DNA from 2 places in the Cupriavidus sp. 86D6 genome. Region 2 is predicted to be linked to the other one. Evidence: predicted binding sites of a transcription regulator. Region 2 holds the regulator's gene; the other holds the start of a gene.
The links. The regulator FNR, encoded in region 2, switches genes on or off when oxygen is low (the NO sensors DNR and NnrR bind a similar motif). The targets are predictions, from matches to a motif close to TTGATNNNNATCAA.
Positions count from the first base shown of each region.

Region 1 (6,017 bases), on a different contig from region 2:
AGCTTACGGTGTTCATGATGTTTGCTCTCCATGACGGTTAGAAAGAAAGTTGCCGCCGCGCCCGGTGTACACGCGCGCCCTCATCCACGCATGCAGTAGGCACACGGCAGCGAGTAGGGCGCGAAGCGGCTCGTGTGCCAATCGTTCAACCTGCGAGCTGGTGGACGCGCCATGTACGCACCAGTTGCAGAAATGCTCGCAGTTGTTGCGTAGCAGGTGATAGGTGTCCTCGCCCAGTCGCGAAGTGGCGCGACGGACCACATCAGCTCCGCTGTAACGGGCGTGCTGCTGCACAGTGACAACCTCGAAACCGTGGCTGTCGGCGAAGGCCTCGAGCGTGGCGCATTCCACGGGGCCTCGACGCAGCAATGACTTGAATCCCGCGTAATGCACCACCTGTCCGTTGCCGATGTAGATGCCATGATGGCGATACCAGCGTCGCGGCGTGACCAGGTGCGAGCCTTCCCGCAGCGTCTGTGGCGCGCGGTTGGTTGCCGCTGGCGCGATGTCCATATCGTCCATTTCCATCTCCCGCCGGTTGGCACCGAGGGCACGGACGCGCGGCCTGTTGCTTTATGGAATTCGCGCGGCGTTGCCGGGGTGTGGCTGGAGTATTGGTCAGCCCGGGTATTGGCACATATCAGCGCATGCCGGCAAACGCGTCACCTGATTACGATGCGCAATGTGGGAATGGCGCTGTGTGGCGCGTCAGGTTTCTTGGCACGGCTGTCAGGATTGCCTGACTCGCGCCGGCATTCGCCGATGCCGCAATGGCTACGCGATCCGCAGCAACGACCGCACCCCCGAAGCGCGGTGAATGGCACCCAAGACCTGATACCCGGCCGGGGTAAGGTGCGCCGAGGGAGACGCGGTCGGTGCGTCGGCCATATCGACCAAGCGGCGGGTGGCAAGCGCGGCCAGATCGCGCGGATCGATATCGCGGCACGACCCCAGCGATCCCAGCACCATCAACGCGGCGATTTCATGGGCACTCAACATGGCATGTCTCCGGTGGCAGCGGCAACTGTTTGTGTCTCGTCTTTTGCCTAGTGAAGATAGCCACTGTCAAATCGTTAGTGCGCTAAAACCCATAGCTGTTTGATAACGATCAATTGGGGGGCGCATCGACGATGCCACGTGACTTGCCTCGCCCTGGCCTATCCGAGCTTTCCAACATGTAGGCGGGGGACCCGGCGTCGGAGACTCGCCGATCGGGCGCGCGAGGATGGCGGGTCTCATTCCAGTGCATCGCTGACCAGCTTCTGCGGTTACATGTCTGATTTCATCGTCTAGTACCGCGGGCGCGATCCATGACACCACATGTTCCTTGATCTATCCCAACTCTCGGTCGCCCTTGCCACCTACGCTTCGTGCATTGCCAAACGAACCATGCATGACCCAAAGGAGACGCAAGATGAACGACGATGTGCACGCCACGCTTCCCGCCTACCGCGATGCCCTGATCAATGATCTCAACGTTCTGGTTGCCGATGCGCAAGCGTTATTGCGCGAGGTGGCCAGCGAAGCATCTGGCCGCTCGGCCGCGGCCCATGCCGATATGAAAAGACGCGTGGAAGACTTCCGTCAACGCATGGGCATGCTGCGCGAAGGCGCGCGCCAGCGTACACGCGAGTTCACAAAGGCCACCGACGCTTACGTGCATGAGCACCCATGGCGGTGCATCGGCACGGTGGCCTTGCTGTCTGCCGCCATCGGTGCCATTTCGACCTTGGCGGGCAGCCGACGCCACTAATCTCTTCACCGAAGCCGACGGCTTGCTTGTCTGAAGGCGGCCGGTTCATGTTCCGCAGAGCGAGGCTGCCGCCGATTCCGCGCCCGCATGTGTTCGCCTCGTCATCCGCCCTCGACGTGCCACGCACTTACGGGGTGATGCCTTCGCACAGGTTGGCCTGGCGCTTGCAGTACTGCCAAGTGCCTTCCTCGCTATTCATTGTGAACGAGATGGTCAGATCTACTGGTTTGCGGCCAACGATCAGCGCGTGTTCCTGGATGATGCCCTGGTACACCGCCGCCAGATAGTATTGGCCGGGCGGCACCCGCATATACAACAGCGGCCCCTCGCTCACCACGCGCAGGACGCGTTCGTGTCGCGCATTGAGCAGCAGCACCTTGACGTCCGCAAGCGACGCGCCATCCGACCGATCCTGGAACCGCAGGTGCACGTTGAACTGCGGCGCGAGCGCGCGCATGCGGGCCACATCGTCGGCGCCGATGCCGCCCGACAGGTACGGAATGCTGGTGGCGCCCTGCTGCAGGGCGGTCTTGGGCGTGCTTGCAGACGCAGACGCTTGGGCGCCGGCCGTTCCGGCCGATGCGGTGAAGGCAGCGAGGATCATGACGTTGACCCAGGAGCGGGGACTGCCAAGGAAGCTCATGATCGAATCCGCTTTGTGATTGCGTTGCCGCGTTGGACTTTACTTTATGTCCGCATGGGCGGTGGCAGTTGATACAGCGCAAGGCGATTTGTCATGCAACGATAAGGGGCCAGGGCGAGCTGTCACCAACGGCGCCAGTTACGGCTTCGATGTCGCCCACTACCGGACAGGCGGCGCGCAACCCACGCGCGGCGTGGTGCGATGCTTCCGCCCTTGCGGTGAATCAAATCACCGATCCCGCCAACGCCTAGTCTAGGGAAGGTGACATCTCAGGGTACGGCGACATTTCACCGAACACATCATGAGCACAATCGAGTTTTCAGTCATGTTGCCCACCTACTGCTCCGCAGGCCCAAGCCTTCAGTGCCAGGCGCACGTCGATGGTGCGCCGGCGTGCTACGGCATTACGGCCGAAGCTCTGGAGGACCATTTCGGTGCGCGATCATGTCAGCCAGAAGACCTGTTCGTGGCCTATCAGAAGCACAAGGGTGCCATCGAGACGATGGCCCGCGGACTGTTCGAGATGACCGGCGCCCACAGCATCTTGCTGCACAGCGGGCATTTTCGATTTGGCATGTAACTGCAAGACAGCGGGATCTTGAACGTTGCGAGAGTTGCGGTAAACCACAAGCGAGCCAAGCCGAGCGTCTTGCGAAGAGATGATTGACGATGAAAACTATCTGGGCCCGTCGCCGTGCCATTGTCATCCTATTGGCGATCCTCACCGCTTGCGCGAGCTATCCTCCAGGCGATCCACACCTTCTGACATTCCTGCAGGACGGCGTCACAACCCGGGAGGACGTGTACATGAAATTGGCCGAGCCGAGCGCGGTGTGGGAAGATGGCCGCATCCTGACTTATCAGCTTGACCACAACCATCAGGGTTATGTCCCGATGCGGCGCAGGGAAGCCGCTTGGAGCGCCAAGTACAGCCTGGTACTGTCCTTTGACAAACAAGGCATCCTTCGCCGGCATTCGTTGGTTAGGATGAAAGACGACCCTGTTGTCCCTTGAAATAGGTCTCGGGTGCACCCGCTCGAACATGCCGATAATGCGATGATAACAATCACGCCGTTCCCCGTACTCTGCGAAGGACAAAGACCTTTTCCTTGATCCAGCCCAAATCGATGGAGGATAGATCGCTTACCTTGTCAAAACAAGGGCGGGTACACCGGTTTTAGAATCACCGTGTCGCGTTAGTGTCCTTTTCAGTGCTGTGCGCCGAACAAGTGTGTTGCCGTCCTCGATTCAAGGAGTCTGTAATGCAATCCATCGTACTTGCCGCTGATGGGTCAACGTACAGCGATGCGGCGGCGCAATTTGTGGCCGCCGGAAAATTGCTGAAGGGACCATTGATCGTCCATCTGATTCATTGCATGCCGGACGTGTCGGGCGAGGTGAAGTCATACATCAGCGCGACCGACCTGGCAGAATGGCACGCGGATGAAAGCAGCCGGACATTGCGCTCGGCCGCCGAGATCCTGAACCTCGGCGGCGTATCGTTCGAGCAGCACGCGCTCACTGGATTCGCGCCAGAACGCATCGTCGAATTTGCACGATCCGTCGATGCGTCGGCGATTGTGATGGGTACTCACGGCCGGGGTGCGTTCTTCGATGCCATCGTCGGTTCCGTGGCGGGCCGTGTCATCGCTCATGCGCCGTGCCCTGTCATTCTGGTGAAAGGTGAAGCCGCGCGCGGCTGATAACATGGCATGTCTGATGCCAGACAGTAAAGCCGGTTCGTGGTCCTGCCGGGCGCATCGGGCAGCGACAATTCGACGTTGCCACAGATTCTTGGCGGCCCGCGCCGGCCGTCGTCGACACGAGCCGATTGCGCCTGTCGGAACCTCTCGCACCTCCCGATGTCCGCGGTTCAGGAGTAAATATCGAATAGGAAAACCCATGATGCTGGATCTTGATCACTTCACCCCATCGCTGTCGCTCGCGGGCGGGCTTCTTATCGGCTTGGCGGCGGCCGTGCTGATTCTTTTCAACGGCCGCATTGCCGGCATCAGCGGCATCCTGGGCGGATTGCTGGGCATGCCTCGCCGCGACATGGCGTGGCGCATTGCCTTCCTTGCGGGGCTGCTCGCCGCACCGGTGCTGGGCCGCCTGGCGGGTCATCCTGCCGTTGCCAGCATCGAGGCTGGCTGGACCCAAGTACTGGTGGCCGGCTTGCTCGTGGGCATCGGCACGCGATACGCAAGCGGATGTACCAGTGGGCACGGCGTGTGCGGAATCTCGCGCGGTTCGGTACGGTCGATTTCCGGCACGCTTACCTTCATGGCAGCCGGCTTCCTGACCGTCTTCGTACAACGTCATTTGCTGGGAGCCTGAGATGGGCACGATCACTGCGTGGGTAGCTGGGCTGGTATTTGGGCTCGGCCTGATGGTGTCGGGCATGGCGAACCCTGCCAAGGTCCTGGGCTTCCTGGACCTTGCCGGCGTGTGGGACCCTTCGCTCGCTTTTGTCATGGTCGGTGCGATCTCGCTGGCCGCACTCGGATTTCTGATCGCCCGGCGCCGTGCACGTTCGTGGTTCGGATTACCGATGCAGTGGCCCTCCAGCACGTCGATCACATGGCGCCTGATCCTTGGCAGTGCCGCCTTCGGCATCGGCTGGGGGCTGGCGGGCTTCTGCCCTGGGCCCGCATTGGTGGCGTTGGGAGCGGGATATCCGAAGGCCGCCGGTTTCGTCCTAGCCATGCCGGCGGGGATGATGGTGTTCGAACTTATCGAACAGGTGAAATCGCGTGTGGCGCGCGCTTGAGCGTGGGCTGATCGTAGGTCGAACGTGGGTTGACACAAATCAACTACAGGTCGACCTGCTATACCAGAATCGAAACTGACAGGTCGTTACGCAAAGCACTGGCCATCATGCCCGGGCGAATGGATTGGGAGACGGTCGATGTATCACCATGTTCTGTCGCCGTTGACGGCGGCGCCTGCGCCATGCGTGCGCTGACTGAGGCGATCGGGCTCGCGGCGGCATGCCGTGCGCAACTAGAAGTCGTGCACGTAATTGACTACTCGTTCTTGCAGTACGACAGCGGTTACGGAATCCGGGCGGATATCATTCCGGAACTGCTGGAGTACGGTAAGAATCTCTTGCGCGACGCTGCAGGCGCGGCCGAACAGGCCGGCGTAAAGTGCACGACGACATTGATCGATAACATCATCTGTCTGGGTGATGTCGCCGGGCAGATTTTGGAGCAGATCAACGCATCGCACGCCGACGTAGTGGTGGTGGGCACCCACGGGCGTCACGGACTGAGGCGCGTATTTCTAGGGAGCGTAGCCGAATCATTGGCGCGATCCTCCGCCGTGCCGGTGCTTCTGGTCAGGGAGGCGCCGCGCACGCATGAGACTGCTCCCGGCGAGGCGCTAGGGGAAGCCTCGCGATAACCGTCGGTTTTATGCTGCAAGTTTTTCTGCTGCAAATAAGAGCGATCGATCTGGACCGCGCCAGACCAGTTCTTGCACCAGCCACGCTGGTGGCGTGACTGGTGTCACTGGCGGAGAATCCCGTGTGGTATCGATATTGATCGAATCATGACCGGGCTGTAGCCCGCGGCGGCCCTGCAGGGTGTTCCGTCTGCTGTGGCTCGGAGATGGCGCTTG
Region 1 covers NZ_JBYPSB010000019.1:8,025-14,041, reverse strand. Annotated here, with positions in the region: gene AC3G88_RS26470 (lecithin retinol acyltransferase family protein) at 13-522, opposite strand; gene AC3G88_RS26465 (hypothetical protein) at 775-999, opposite strand; gene AC3G88_RS26460 (ElaB/YgaM/YqjD family protein) at 1,415-1,753, shown strand; gene AC3G88_RS26455 (hypothetical protein) at 1,881-2,396, opposite strand; gene AC3G88_RS26450 (DUF1488 family protein) at 2,698-2,976, shown strand; gene AC3G88_RS26445 (hypothetical protein) at 3,066-3,410, shown strand; gene AC3G88_RS26440 (universal stress protein) at 3,659-4,099, shown strand; gene AC3G88_RS26435 (YeeE/YedE family protein) at 4,299-4,733, shown strand; gene AC3G88_RS26430 (DUF6691 family protein) at 4,735-5,166, shown strand; gene AC3G88_RS26425 (universal stress protein) at 5,349-5,801, shown strand; gene AC3G88_RS26420 (hypothetical protein) at 6,008-6,017, shown strand, end outside.
Region 1: a site for FNR is predicted at 3,506-3,519, ahead of AC3G88_RS26440 (universal stress protein). Genes of this name have one in related genera too.

Region 2 (6,017 bases):
CGGCTGGCGGACGTCTTGCTCAGCGGAATCAGACAAAGTATTCACTATCGATGTTGCATGTTGTTCAGTTGGACACACGCTCGTCGTCGTCCTCGGTCGAGAACGGCATATCGCCATTCCGGTCCGCAGGGTCGGCGGGCGCCGCTTCGGGCGCCCCGGTGTCCATGTGGAAGCCGTTGGCATGAGCCACCGGCGCGTCTTCCTGCCCGTCGTCTTCAGGCATCCGGGCGGCGCTGATATCGTCTTCGGAGGCATCGCCGTCGGCGACTTCCTCGCTGGGGGCGGCAGGCCCCGCTTCGTGTTGCTGTCCCGCCTCGACAGGCCCGGCGCCCACCTCCGGCCCGGCGGCCTCGACGGTCAACGCGGCTGCCGGTTCGGCAAACGCTTCCTCGTCGCCGGCAGGCGGGTTAGCCGTGGCGATTTCTTCAAAATCGATGGCCTGCTGCTCCAGGAGCGCCGCTTGCGCCTGCGCCTGGGCATCCTCCAGCGGGGGCAGTTCGTCCAGCGAACGCAGGCCAAGGTCATCCAGGAACGCCTTGGTCGTCGCGTACAAGGCGGGACGACCGGGCACGTCGCGATGGCCGATGACTTCGATCCAGCTGCGATCCTCGAGTTTCTTGATCACGTCCGTGCTGACCGTCACGCCCCGGATTTCCTCGATATCGCCACGGGTGACAGGCTGGCGATACGCGATGATCGCCAGGGTCTCCATGACCGCACGCGAGTACTTGGGGGGCTTTTCCGGATTCAGCCGGTCGAGAAATTCCCGCATCTCGGGGCGGCTCTGGAAGCGCCAGCCGCTGGCCAGCGCCACGAGTTCGACCCCGCGCGGCTGCCAGTCCTGCCGCAGTTCCTCGAGCAGCACTCGGATCGTGTCGGCACCGACGTCGTCGGCAAACAACCGTCGCAGATCGCCAACGCGCAGCGGCTCCTGCGCACAGATCAGCGCGGTCTCGAGGACGATCTTCGCCTCTTGGGTATTCATGTGATTGCGTGCAGCCTGTCTTTGCACCTGCCCCCGGACGAATCCCGGAGCACTGGAGATTGCAGATACAGCGAGGCCGAAGCCGCCGCCATTTCATCGCGCAGCCAGCTCGCCTGCCTAATGCAGCGCAGCCGTGCGCACCTCGTTCTTTTGCATCGAAATGCCGGGTCGATCCGGCAGGAGATCGTCCGGCGCTGGCCAGTTTCACCAGTCAACGGACCTCTTGCGTCGCGCCTTCTCCCTTCGGGGCGGACATTCGCCAGGGCCACCAGATGGCCAAGACGGCAAGAAACAAAACGGTATCGGCTCAGGCAACCCTGCCCTGACCGGCGCCATTTCCCAACCGCAGCCGGTCTTTTAACCAGATCTTTTGAACCGGATGGACTGTTGAGACGTTCTCGGCGCACCGGAGTGGCCAAAAACCCTGGGCACGCTCCCCAGATCAGGAATGCGGCCCCAGCGGCGCCCCGAGCAATGGTGCGGCGCGATACCGTGGTTCCGTCGATTGTATGGCATTCCCGGCCCCGCCCGCAACCCGCCCTTGTGGCCGATTCAGAACACCACGCAAAAGCCGTGTTGGGCCAGCGTGTCCGGGAGCCAGATCGACCGGGCCACGCCGAGCACGCCGAAGCCGATCACCAGCAGCCCCGACGCGACCCGCACCACAGGTTTGCGCGAGAGTTGCCGCAGGTACCCCGACAGCCCGGAGATCACCAGCAGGTTGGGCAGCGTGCCGAGCCCGAACGCGCCCATCACCAGCGCGCCCGACACCGCGTTGCCTGCCAGCAGTGCCAGCGCCAATGCGCCATAGATCATTCCGCAAGGCACCAGCCCCCAGGCCAGACCCATACCGTATCGGCGCAACAGCGGCGTTGCGCGACGCTCGCCACGTAGCCGCACCGGCAGTCGGGCGGTCATGGCCCGCGCACGCTGCACCACGTGCACGGCGGCCAGAGAGGCGAGCCGCTCGATCCAGTCGGAACGCATCACGCGTCCACGCAACAGCCACACACCGGTGAGTACCAGCATCATGCTGCCCCCGGCATAAAGCCATCGCTGCAATGGCAGATACTCCTGCCGCCACGCCGTCGCACCGACAGCACCCATCACCGCACCCAGCAGCATGTATGTCGTGATGCGGCCTGCATGCATGATGCACAGCGCAGTCCACCACTGACGAGCGGTACGGTGTATGACAATTGCCACATCGCGGTGCTGTTTCTGCTCCGCGGCAATAGCAATTCCTCCACACATGGCCGCGCAATGCATGCCACCGAGCAATGCCATCAGAAAAACGCTTAAAAGCACACCAAAAGGCAACTGTTCCTCGCTTCTGCGTCACATGACGCTGTAAAATGCCTGCATCGCGCCCTCGCTGCAAGCGCATTCATAACGAGCACTTCAATTGTTGACTTCCATTCCCGTCACCGAGATGTCGCCCCGTTGCTCAACGTGTGCCATGGGCCAGCTTTGCCTGCCCGTGGGCATGTCGCAACAAGACCTGGCGAAGATGGACACGCTCGTGCAGGAACGCGTGCGTGTTCACAAGGGCGAAACGCTTTACCGGATGGGCGAACCGCTCAATGCGGTCTACGCCATTCGCTTTGGCACACTGAAGACGCACGTCACGATGGAAGACGGGCGCACACAGATCACGGGCTTCCATCTGCCCGGTGAAGTCATCGGCCTCGATGGCCTCAGCGAGATGCAGCACGCCTCCGACGCCACCGCGCTGGAAGACGCCGAAGTCTGCGTCGTACGCTACGACGACCTGCAATCGCTGTCGAGCATCCTTCCCTCGCTGCAAGGCCAGTTCCTGCGCCTGATGAGCAAGGAAATCTCGCAGGACCAGGTCATGCTGATCACGCTCGGATCGATGCGCGCCGAAGAACGTTTGGCTGCGTTTCTCGTCAACATGTCCGAGCGTCTGTCGGCGCGCGGTTATTCGTCCACCGAGTTCGTGCTGCGCATGAGCCGCGAGGAAATCGGCAGCTACCTGGGCCTGAAACTCGAGACCGTCAGCCGCCTGTTCTCGCGCTTTGCCGAAGCAGGCCTGATCCAGATTCGTCAGCGACATGTGAAGCTCGTCGATATGGCAGGCATCAAGCAGGTGTACAGCCGGTCCTGCTGAAAGCCAGGGCCACGCATCACGACAAAGGCCGCGCCGGAGCCATCCAGCGCGGCCTTTCTGTTTGCAGCGCCTGTTCTGCATTGCTATTCGAGTTCATCGGTGTCGCTGAGCTTCACCGGCATCGTGTACAGCGTGAGCCCGCTGGACAACGCGCAGAACAACCACGCGACCAGGAAGCCAACGGTGTAGATCGCCTGCCGGGAAGCTTCTACCGGTTGTCCGAAGAAGCTGAGGTCTCCGGGATCCACCACCGAGAACACCACCGCCGTGGCCGCACCGCCCATCAGAAACGCCGGCCATAGCACCCACATCAGCCAGCGCAGTCTCATGGGCGCCTCGCAGCGGGTTCAGCGCGATCGGCACCGGCCTTCTCGACCACTAGTCCGTGGCGCGTGGCATCGTTCACCGGCACATCGGCATGGGTGTTTGCCAGCCAGATCGTGATACCGCAAGCGACCATCGCCAGCAGCGGACCACTCATCAAAATCCAGGGCCATGGCTCCCTGTACCAGGGCTTTGCGGGGTGTTGGGTCATTGCGCTCTCCTATTGGCATTCGTCCCGGCTCACCATCCGTGACAGCATCACAGATCGCGAGGCACGATGAAACTCGTGCTTTGCCGGATATCCACTTTCCGATCGGTTTCGGTCTCGGCGGTGACCGTCACCTCGATCTTGTGCGTACCCTGCTTCGCATCGTCGATCGGCACACGAATCCGGATCGGCAGCAGCCGGTTCGACGTGGGCGACAGCGATTCCGCGCCATGGTCGTACTCCACGACCATGCCCTGCAACGCGTCGCTCTGCGCCTGCACGTGAAACTTCATCGGCGCCTCGGTGGCGTTGATCAGTTGCAGCCGGTACACGTTTTCGATCCAGCGCCCTTCCACTTCGCGCCCGAGCGCGCCACGATCGCGAATGATGTCGACCTTGAGCGGCGCGCGCATGGCCAGCGATGTGACGAAGCCTGCCGTCAAGGCGAGCCAGATCGCCGTGTAGACAATCGTGCGCGGACGCATCAGCCGCTTGCGGGCGTCCGATGCCGACAGCTTCTTGCGCATCGCGTTTTCCGATGTGTACCGGATCAACCCGCGCGGATACTCCATCTTGTCCATGACCTGGTCGCAGGCGTCGATGCACGCGCCGCAGCCGATGCACTCGTACTGCAGGCCGTCGCGGATGTCGATCCCGGTCGGACACACCTGTACGCAGATGCTGCAGTTCACGCAGTCGCCCAGGCCAGCCGCGTGGTGGTCCGCCTTGCGCGACCGGCTGCCGCGCGGTTCGCCACGGCCCACGTCATAGGTCACGACGTAGGTGTCGCGGTCCACCATCACGCTCTGGAAGCGCGCGTACGGGCACATGTACTTGCACACCTGCTCGCGCATGAACCCGGCGTTGCCCCACGTGGCAAACGCATAGAACAGCATCCAGAACGCCTGCCACGGACCGAGGGTCCAGTGCAGGACCTCGCCGCCCAGTTCGCGGATCGGTGCGAAATAGCCGATGAACGTAAAGCCCGTCCACAGCGCGATCAGGATCCACAGCGCGTGCTTGGTCGCCTTGAGACGAATCTTGCGCAGGCTCCACGGATCGCCGTCCAGCCGGATGCGGGCGATGCGGTCACCCTCCACCCGGCGCTCGATCCACATGAAGATCTCGGTATAGACGGTCTGTGGGCACGCGTACCCGCAGAACAACCGTCCGGCGATGGCCGTGAACAGGAACAGTGCCAGCGCCGAGATGACCAGCAGCACCGCCAGGTAGATCACGTCCTGCGGCCACAGCACAAGGCCGAAGATGTAGAACTTGCGGGCGCCGAGATCGAACAGGACGGCTTGCCGGTCGTTCCATTGCAGCCACGGCGTGCCGTAGTAGACCAGTTGCGTGAGGATGACCAGCCAGACCCGCCAGCTCGAAAAAGCGCCCGTGACCGAGCGCGGGTAGATTTTGCGCCGGACTTCGTACAGGGCCTCTTCGGTGGCGTCGGCCGCCGGCTTTGGCGGCGGTGCGGGCCGCCAGGCGGCCTCGCTTGATTCGCGTGTAGTGGGGGGAGATTCCAGGGGCGCGCTCATTGTTCAGCCCTCATGCCCCCGGTCCGGATGGCGTGGCCTCCGGACCCCGGGGGACGGTTTGTCATTGCCCTGTGGATGCGGCGTTCGCGTTGCTGTTCGACAGGCCCCAGACGTATGCCGTCAGCATGCGAATCCGTTCGGGCGTCAGGATTTCCTCATGAGCCGGCATATGGCCGTTGTGCCCCTTCAGGATGGCCTCGACGATCACGCCCTCCGAACTGCCATACAGCCACACGTTGTCGGACAGGTTGGGCGCGCCAAGTGCCTGGTTGCCCTTGCCGCTCGCGCCATGGCAGGCCGCGCAGGTGGACTTGAACGTGCTTTCGCCGCGCGACGCCCGGATCGGGTCGTAGGTCAGCCCCGACAGCGACCGCACATACTGCGCCGTATCGCCGGCCAGCTTGGCATCGATCGTGCCGGCAAACGGCGGCATCACGCCGTTGCGGCCCTTCGCGATCGTTTGCTGGATCGTGTCGGGATCACCGCCATACAGCCAGTCGTTGTCGGTCAGGTTCGGGAAGCCGCGGCTGCCGCGCGCGTCCGAGCCATGGCACTGGGCGCAGTAGTTCAGAAACAGGCGCTGGCCGATTTCGCGCGCATCGGGGTCCGCGGCCACCTGCTTGACATCCATCTTCAGGTACTTGGCGTAGATCTCGTGCTGCATCTTCTCGGCCGCTTCCCGATGCGCGGCAAGTTCGCCCTGCGTCGAGAACTTCAGCACGCCGGCGTAGGTGCCCAGGCCCGGATAGAGCACCAGGTATGCCACGCTGAAGACGCAGGCCAGCAGGAACATCCACATCCACCAGCGCGGCAGCGGATGGTTCAGTT
Region 2 covers NZ_JBYPSB010000001.1:999,724-1,005,740, reverse strand. Annotated here, with positions in the region: gene rluB (23S rRNA pseudouridine(2605) synthase RluB) at 1-36, opposite strand, end outside; gene scpB (SMC-Scp complex subunit ScpB) at 65-985, opposite strand; gene AC3G88_RS04610 (sulfite exporter TauE/SafE family protein) at 1,538-2,305, opposite strand; gene fnr (fumarate/nitrate reduction transcriptional regulator Fnr) at 2,391-3,116, shown strand; gene AC3G88_RS04600 (hypothetical protein) at 3,200-3,445, opposite strand; gene AC3G88_RS04595 (hypothetical protein) at 3,442-3,651, opposite strand; gene ccoG (cytochrome c oxidase accessory protein CcoG) at 3,699-5,189, opposite strand; gene ccoP (cytochrome-c oxidase, cbb3-type subunit III) at 5,251-6,017, opposite strand, start outside.